One region of the Rhizobium sp. YTUHZ044 genome, then DNA from elsewhere that is predicted to be linked to it. Evidence: riboswitches for the same ligand, from Rfam matches in the RefSeq annotation. Region 1 holds a riboswitch; the other holds the start of a gene.

Region 1 (4,415 bases):
TGTCGATCTGCCTCGAGCTCATCCAATCCCGCATCGAGCGTCACTACGCCAGGAGCAAAATCCGATGAACGGCGACAAGATCATCGAAGCCAAGAACGTGTCCAAGTGGTACGGCAGCTTCCAGGTGCTGACCGAGATCAACCTGACGGTCAGCAAGGGTGAGCGCATCGTCGTTTGCGGCCCTTCTGGCTCCGGCAAGTCGACGCTGATCCGCTGCTTCAACCGGCTGGAGGCGCATCAGGAGGGCGAGATCACCGTCAACGGCATCACGCTCCACAACAAGATGCGCAACGTCGGCGAAGTCCGCAAGAATGTCGGCATGGTGTTCCAGCACTTCAATCTCTTCCCGCACATGACCGTGCTGATGAACTGCATGGTGGGGCCGATGTGGATCAAAGGCGTGCCGGAAGCGGAGGCCAAGAAGACCGCCCTGAAATTCCTTGAGCGGGTCCGCATTCCCGAACAGGCCAACAAATATCCGATCCAGCTTTCCGGTGGCCAGCAGCAGCGTGTGGCGATTGCCCGCTCGCTCTGCATGCAGCCGGCCGTGATGCTCTTCGATGAGCCGACTTCGGCGCTCGATCCGGAGATGGTCTCGGAGGTGCTGGAGACGATGACGGGTCTGGCGAAGGACGGCATGACGATGGTCTGCGTCACCCACGAAATGGGTTTCGCCCGCGCCGTCGCCGACCGGGTGATCTTCATGAACTCCGGCCAGATCGTTGAGGAGGCCAAGCCCGATGCCTTCTTCTCCAATCCGCAGCACGAGCGGACCAAGCTGTTCCTCAGCCAGATCCTGAAACACTGAGATTGCGCGTCAGGCCTTGGCGAAACGCAGGCACATCGGTGTGCCGATGCGGATTGTTTTGCCGCTGTCGCTGAGCGCTCCGGTTTCAGCGTTACGGGTGAAGATGGTCACGACGTCGCTATCTTGATTGGCGCAAAGCAGGTGATCGCCCTGCGGGGCGATTGCCAGGTTGCGCCGCGTGCGGCCCCCGCAGGGCACCTGAACCTTGCGCGAAAGTCTGCCGGTTTCCGCGTCGATCTCGAAGATCGCGATGCTGTCATGGCCGCGATTGGCGCCATAGAGGAACCGCCCGTCGCTGGAAATCTGCAGGTCGGAAGCGTGGTTTCCAGCCGCGGCTCCTTCCGGCACTGTCGGATAGACGGCGATTTCTTCCAGTGATGAACCACCGGCATCGATCCGGTAGCTCGCGACGGTCGAGTTCAGCTCGCTGATGACGAAGACGAAGCGGCCGGTTGGATGGAGCGCGACACATCTCGCCGCTCAGTTGGGAGCATATCAACCTTACCGGCATCTACACCTGGGATGCCGAACATCAGATGCCGAACGGATTTCGATCGCTCCGTCTGCCAGCCGGGCTACGACGGGTCGCATAGGTTCTCATTCCGTTCGCCCTTAGCGTACGATTTCGGACTGCTCTTGTTCTGGTCCCACTAAGGCTGTCGAACGCTAGGCTGCTGAATCTCAGGAAAACGACCGCCCGTCCCGATGGCAATATTGCTCGCTGAAAATACCAGGCGCTGCCTCCGTCGTTTTGACGGTGTTTCCTTGGTGGCAGCCGCAACGCTAGTGATGCCCAGCACCATGTCTGGCCGCCGACTAAAAAGGTCCTGATGAGAGCCCGTGAGGGTCGGCTTGACATCAGGGCCACTCCGGTCTTTGATGCCGAGCATTCACCAGGGGTGTCCCGGCAAGGGGCTGAGATTCTGCTGAACAATACGGCTTTGCCTGTTGTGGCGCAGTGACCCGTTGAACCTGATCCAGTTCATACTGGCGTAGGGACGGTGCGGACGCTGCGGCTGTCGGGCGGATTTCGCTTTGTTGCTTGAGGCGTCTTTTCATCATTCCAACTCTGGAACTGGGTCTCCAAACGTCAAACCTTGGAGCCTCACCCATGAATATTGTTGCACCCAAGCTTACTCCGGTCGTCACCACCGGCCCGCTTCCGGGCTCGACCAAGATCGCCAAGCCCGGAACGCTCTATCCGGATCTGCGCGTGCCGATGCGCGAAATCAGCCTTCACCCGACCTCGGGCGAACCGCCGGTAACGGTCTATGACTCCTCCGGCCCCTATACCGACCCGACACATACGGTCTCGATCGACGCCGGGCTCCCGCGTTTGCGCGAGAGCTGGATCAGGGCGCGGGGCGACGTCGAAGCCTATGAAGGCCGTGTGGTGAAGCCTGAAGACAATGGTTTTGCCACAGGCGAACGGCTGACGCCGGAATTCCCCCTTCGCAGCACGCCGCTGAAGGCAAAGGCCGGCCGCGCCGTCACCCAGCTCGCCTATGCGCGTGCCGGCATCGTCACGCCGGAAATGGAGTTCATCGCCATCCGCGAAAACCTTGGCCGGCAGGCCACGAAGGAGGCGCTCGCTCGCGACGGCGAGAGCTTTGGCGCTGACGTTCCCGATTTCGTGACGGCCGAATTCGTGCGGCAGGAAGTGGCAGCCGGCCGGGCGATCATTCCAGCCAACATCAACCATCCGGAGGCCGAACCGATGATCATCGGCCGGAATTTCCTGGTGAAGATCAACGCCAATATCGGCAACTCGGCCGTTACCTCGTCGATGGCGGAAGAGGTGGAGAAGATGGTCTGGGCAATCCGCTGGGGTGCCGACACGGTCATGGACCTTTCCACCGGCCGCAACATTCACAACATCCGGGAATGGATCATCCGCAATTCGCCGGTTCCGATCGGAACGGTGCCGCTCTACCAGGCGCTGGAAAAGGTGAACGGCATAGCCGAGGATCTCACGTGGGAAGTCTATCGCGATACGCTGATTGAACAGGCCGAGGAGGGGGTCGATTATTTCACCATTCATGCGGGCGTGCGGCTTGCCTATATCCCGCTCACCGTCAATCGTGTCACCGGCATAGTCTCACGCGGCGGTTCGATCATGGCCAAGTGGTGTCTGCATCACCACAAGGAGAGCTTCCTCTACGAGCATTTCGAGGAAATCTGCGACATCTGCCGTGCCTACGACGTGTCCTTCTCGCTTGGAGACGGCCTTCGCCCCGGCTCGATCGCCGATGCCAACGACGCAGCGCAATTTGCCGAGCTCGAAACCCTCGGCGAACTGACCCGGATTGCCTGGGCCAGGGATTGCCAGGTGATGATCGAAGGCCCTGGCCACGTGCCGATGCACAAGATCAAGGAGAACATGGACAAGCAGCTTAAGGTCTGCGGCGAGGCTCCCTTCTATACGCTCGGGCCGCTGACGACCGACATCGCCCCCGGTTACGATCACATCACCTCCGGCATCGGAGCCGCGATGATCGGCTGGTTCGGAACGGCGATGCTCTGCTACGTCACGCCGAAGGAGCATCTGGGCCTGCCCGACCGCAGCGACGTCAAGACCGGTGTCATCACCTACAAGATTGCCGCGCATGCCGCCGACCTTGCCAAGGGCCATCCGGCCGCCCGCATCCGTGACGATGCACTGTCGCGGGCGCGCTTCGAATTTCGCTGGGAAGACCAGTTCAACCTCTCGCTCGACCCGGATACGGCGCGTTCCTTCCATGACGAGACCCTGCCGAAAGAGGCGCACAAGGTGGCGCATTTCTGTTCGATGTGCGGCCCGAAATTCTGTTCCATGCGCATTTCCCACGACATTCGCGCCGAAGCTCAGAAAGAAGGACTGGAAGCGATGGCTGCCAGGTATCGTGATGGCGGCGATCTCTACATGCCGGTCGCCGAGGCCGCGAAAACGCCTGCCGGAGAATGACGATGCATATTCTCGTCAAGGGGGCCGGCGTTGCCGGCCTCACCGTTGCCTGGCAGCTCTATCGACATGGTTTCCGGGTCAACGTCGCTGATCAAGCCGACCGGATCGGTGCAGGCGCTTCCGGCTTTGCCGGCGGCATGCTGGCCCCATGGTGCGAAAGGGAAAGCGCGGAGGAGCCGGTCCTGGCGCTCGGCCGTCTTGCCGCCGATTGGTGGGAGGCAGCACTACCCGGCCATATCAATCGTCGGGGAACGCTTGTCGTGGCGGCCGGGCGCGATGCCGGCGAACTCGACCGCTTTTGTCGCCGGACAAGCGGATGGGAATGGCTGGACGAGCAGGCGATCGCGGCTCTTGAACCGGATCTCGCCGGCCGCTTCCGCAGGGCATTGTTCTTTCCGCAGGAAGCGCATCTCGATCCACGGCAGGCACTCGCGGGGCTGGCCGCCGGACTTGAAGAAGCCCGCATGCGTCTCACATTCGGCACCACGGGCGATGCTGACCTTGCCCATTACGATCGGGTGATCGACTGCACCGGGGCTGCTCAGATCGGCCTTCTGCCCGGCTTGCGCGGCGTTCGCGGAGAGATGCTCTGCGTCGAAACGAACGAAGTGACTCTCTCTCGCCCCGTTCGCCTGCTGCATCCGCGCCATCCGATCTATATCG
Region 2 (4,415 bases), on a different replicon from region 1:
TCATCGAGATATTGATGGCGGGCGCCGCCGTAACCATTGCCGTCGCCCTCGCGTGACTTATAGCCGTCGAAGCGGACGAGCTGGATATATTGGTCGGCCTTGCGCTCCTTCAGCATATAGGGGCCGGTGCCAATGAATTCCTTCATCGGTTCGTCCTGCTTTTCGGAAGGGATGATGATCGCCGCCGAATTGTTGAAGGCGAGCAACGAGGTCAGCGGCGCATAGGGCTGCTTCAGGGTGATGGTGACGGTCGAAGGATCGGTCGCGGCGATCTTGCCGATGAAGCCCGCCACCTGCTTGCCGCGCGAGGCGATCTTCGTCCAGCGGCCAAGCGAGGCGACAACATCCTCGGACGTCATGTCTGTATTGTCGTGGAACTTGATGCCGGTCCTCAGCTTGATCGTATAGGTTTTGCCGTCGGCGCTGATCTCCGGCAGGCTTTCGGCCAGCAGCGGCGTGACGTTCCAACTCTTGTCGAAGGTGTAGAGCGTTTCGAAAATATGCTGGGTGACGATGCCGACAAGATCAGCCGTCGACGACATCGGATCGAGCGTCGGCGGCTCGCCGATCGTCGCGACATTGATGACGCCGCCCTTTTCCTGGGCAAGCAGGGCGGACGGCAGGGCGACGAGCGCGGTACCGAGCAGGAATGCGACCAGTGTTTTCATGTGATGGCTCCCGTTTAGTTCCATTATTATGCAATTCATCTTTTTGTAACAGAATAAGAACTGGATCGATCCTGTCAAGCGCGGGCGACGGATTATGCAGCCGCGGATAGCGCGACGCCGAAAAAGCACCATCTTCATCTGCGGCTGTCTGCGCTGCATGAAAGCGGCATGATATGCCAAAGTCAGGTGGTCGCCTGCGGTCAGGCTTCAACAGAACGGGAGAACGGGATGAGCATCGATTTCAACAAAGGAAAGTGGCTGAACGAGCCGGCCAGCTGGCGCGCAGACGAAACCAGCCTCACCCTGACGACCGACGAGAAAACCGATTTTTGGTGCGAAACCTATTACGGCTTCACCCGCGACAACGGCCATTTCCTCGCTTTTCCCACCGGTGACAGCTTCACCGCCGAGATCCGCATCCAGGGCGAATTCCGCACCCTCTACGATCAGGCCGGCCTGATGGTGCGCCTCGACGAAACACGCTGGGTGAAGTCAGGCGTCGAATTCACCGACGGCGAAGCCTTCCTCAGCGCCGTCGTCACCGACGGCAGATCCGACTGGTCGGTGTCCCAGCCCTTCAAGGAACTCGAAGATTTCCACATCCGCGTCACCGTTGCAGGCGGCGCCATGCGCATCCAGGCCTCCCGCGACGGCAGCCGCTGGCCGCTGCTGCGGCTAGCGCCCTTCCCGGCTGCCGACCGCTATGAAGTCGGGCCGGCGGCCTGCACGCCGGAGCGCAGCGGGTTGAGGGTGCGGTTTTCGGAGTTTTCGATCGGGCCGGCGATTACGACGGATCTTCACGATTTGAGTTAGCCGGATAGGATGCGATCGGGATTGCATTCCTGAGCAGCAACGTTCACGCCTAAAGCGCAGCCGCAAGGAGAGTACCGAACCCTCATTTTCGAGATGACATCCGCCCCGTTCTCTGCGAAAAAGAGCGCGATGAGAGACAGGGGCGCCCGTCGACAGACGGGCTGAGAAGCACCCTTCGAACCTGAACCGGATAATGCCGGCGGAGGGAGTCGCTCGGGGTCGCGGTTTCGCCCGCACGAATTGCCCCGTGCCCGCCCCCGCCTGAAAGGGGCGCCATGCAAAACAAGATCACGTCGGGAGCCATGCTGAAGGCGATGCGCGAAAAGCCGCCGCTCGTCCAGTGCATCACCAATTATGTCGCCATGAACATCGCGGCCAATGTTCTGCTTGCGTCGGGCGCCTCGCCCGCCATGGTGCACGCCGCTGAAGAAGCCGGCGAATTCGCCGGCATCGCGAATGCATTGACCATCAACATCGGCACGCTTTCGACGCAATGGATCGAAGGCATGCAGACGGCGGCGAGGGCCGCCAACGCAGCCGGCAAACCATGGGTCCTCGATCCGGTCGCGCATTACGCGACGGCCTTCCGCCGCGGAGCGGTCGCCGATCTCCTGGCGCTGAAGCCGACGATCATCCGCGGCAATGCTTCCGAGATCATCGCCCTTGCCGGCGGAGAGAGCCGCGGCCAGGGCGTCGACAGCCGCGACCCGGTCGAGCAGGCGGAAGGCTCGGCGCGGCGGCTCGCCGAGCGGCAGCGGGCGGTGGTCGCCGTCACCGGTGCGGCCGATTTCGTCACCGATGGTGAAAGAGCCGTGCGCATCAAAGGCGGATCGGTCCTGATGCCGCAGGTCACCGCACTCGGCTGCTCGCTCACCTGCCTGATCGGCGCCTTTGCCGCGACCGCCCCTGAGGATACGTTCGGGGCGACAGTTGCGGCCCTTGCGACCTTCTCCGTCGCGGGCGAGGATGCCGCCCTCGGGGCGGCCGGCCCCGGCTCCTTCGCTTGGCGTTTCCTCGATGCGCTGTCAGCCCTGGACGCCGAAACGCTCGATGCCCGGGCAAGGATTTCGGCCGTATGAAGGTTTTCGACCTTTCGCTCTATCTCGTCCTCGACCCCGAACTCTGCGCCGGGATCGGCATGGTCGAGACCGCGCGCCTTGCCGTTGCCGGCGGCGCCACGATGGTGCAACTGCGCGACAAACATGCGGGCACGACCAGAATGATCGAGACCGGCCGAGCCTTGAAACAAGCGCTTGCGGGAACCGGCGCCCTGCTCATCGTCAACGACGATGTCGAGGCGGCGATCGCCATAAGTGCCGACGGCCTGCATATCGGCCAGGAGGACATGGACGCGCGCACGGCACGGACGATGATCGGTCCCGGGATGATCCTCGGCCTCTCGGTCGAGACAGCGCCGCTTGCTAGCGCCGTCGATCCCGGTATCGTCGATTATGCCGGCGTCGGACCGGTCTTTGCGACACCGACCAAGGCCGACCACAAGCAGCCGATCGGCTTTGACGGTCTGGCAAGGCTGGTGAAGGCTTCGCCGGTGCCGTCAGTCGCCATCGGCGGCCTCAAGGCGAACCACGTGGCCGAGGTATTTGCCGCAGGCGCCAATGGGCTTGCCGTCGTCTCAGCCATCGCCGGCACGCCGGACCCCGAGGCGGCCACGCGCCGCATCGCCGCAGAAATCCGAAAGGTCCGCCCATGATCCGCAACGTTCTCTCCATCGCCGGCTCCGATCCCTCGGGCGGCGCCGGCATCCAGGCCGATCTCAAGGCCTTTTCCGCCCGCGGCGTCTACGGCATGGCGGTGCTGACCGCGCTGACGGCGCAGAACACGCAAGGGGTGAGCGGCGTGCATCTGGTGCCGCCGCAATTCGTCGCCGACCAGATCAATGCCGTCTTTGCCGATGTGCGCGTCGACGCCGTCAAGATCGGCATGATCGCCAATGCCGGCATCGCCGAGGCCGTTGCCGCAGCCCTCGCGCACCGGCGTGGCATCCCCGTCGTTCTCGACCCGGTGATGATCGCCAAGGGGGGCGCCGCCCTGCTCGCACCTGAAGCGGTCGACGTGCTGACCAGGCGGCTGCTGCCACTTGCCACGCTTCTCACCCCGAACCTGCCGGAAGCCGCCGCACTTCTGCACCAGCCGGTCGCGACAAACCGGGCCGAGATGGCCGCCCAGGCCGAGCGGCTGCGCGCCCTTGGTCCGGCCGCCGTGCTGGTCAAGGGCGGACACCTCGACGGTGACGAAAGCCCCGACGTGCTTGCCACTGCCGACGGCCTGCACTGGTTCGAGGCGCGACGCGTGCCGACCAAGAATACCCACGGCACCGGCTGCACGCTGTCCAGCGCGCTGGCCGCCGAACTCGCCAAAGGCGACTCGACGCCAGGGGCTGTTGCCATTGCCAAGGACTATCTCGCCGGCGCGGTCGCAGCCGCCGGAAAGCTCAGCGTCGGCTCCGGCCACGGTCCGGTGCAGCATTTCCACGCGCTCTGGCAAGAGGGCGAATAGGCGCTGGCATCGGCAAACAGATGCAAATGTAAAACGGCCCGGCTTGTTCCGGGCCGTTTTGCATTGGACCCATACCGCACGTCGAGGCCGCAACGAGAACAGTCGCGTCCAAGAAAATCCCTGTTGACAAGCCTTCTGAGATGGCCAAGTCTATGACATTAAAAGGGGATATATTCCGCAATAACGGAACATCCAGAGGAGAGACGGGTGCCGGACCTGCTTGTGAGCTTATATTCCACTAGGCTCGCCGAACTGAAAGAGCGGGCTGACGTCGTCGGCGCCTCCATCCGTCCGGCTCTTCCTGCGGAACTGCACCTCGTGGTCAACTGGGTTCGCGAACAATTCAGCGAGAATTGGGCGAGCGAGGTTTCGGTCGCTTTTTCCCGCCAGCCCGTCGCCTGCCTGATATCAGTCGAA

What was found. Region 1 has a riboswitch for thiamine pyrophosphate ahead of thiC (phosphomethylpyrimidine synthase ThiC). Riboswitches for the same ligand answer to the same signal wherever they lie in the genome.
Region 2: linked by a shared signal. The riboswitch ahead of thiM (hydroxyethylthiazole kinase) and the one ahead of thiC (phosphomethylpyrimidine synthase ThiC) in region 1 are both predicted to bind thiamine pyrophosphate.

Annotation. Positions count from the first base shown of each region.
Region 1 covers NZ_CP101431.1:103,485-107,899, reverse strand. Annotated here, with positions in the region: gene NL154_RS31270 (amino acid ABC transporter permease) at 1-68, shown strand, start outside; gene NL154_RS31265 (amino acid ABC transporter ATP-binding protein) at 65-808, shown strand; gene NL154_RS31260 (lactonase family protein) at 818-1,231, opposite strand; TPP riboswitch at 1,694-1,825, shown strand; gene thiC (phosphomethylpyrimidine synthase ThiC) at 1,920-3,752, shown strand; gene thiO (glycine oxidase ThiO) at 3,755-4,415, shown strand, end outside.
Region 2 covers NZ_CP101428.1:383,682-388,096, reverse strand. Annotated here, with positions in the region: gene NL154_RS27190 (ABC transporter substrate-binding protein) at 1-668, opposite strand, end outside; gene NL154_RS27185 (DUF1349 domain-containing protein) at 897-1,481, shown strand; TPP riboswitch at 1,610-1,706, shown strand; gene thiM (hydroxyethylthiazole kinase) at 1,757-2,560, shown strand; gene thiE (thiamine phosphate synthase) at 2,557-3,192, shown strand; gene thiD (bifunctional hydroxymethylpyrimidine kinase/phosphomethylpyrimidine kinase) at 3,189-3,998, shown strand; gene NL154_RS27165 (GNAT family N-acetyltransferase) at 4,206-4,415, shown strand, end outside.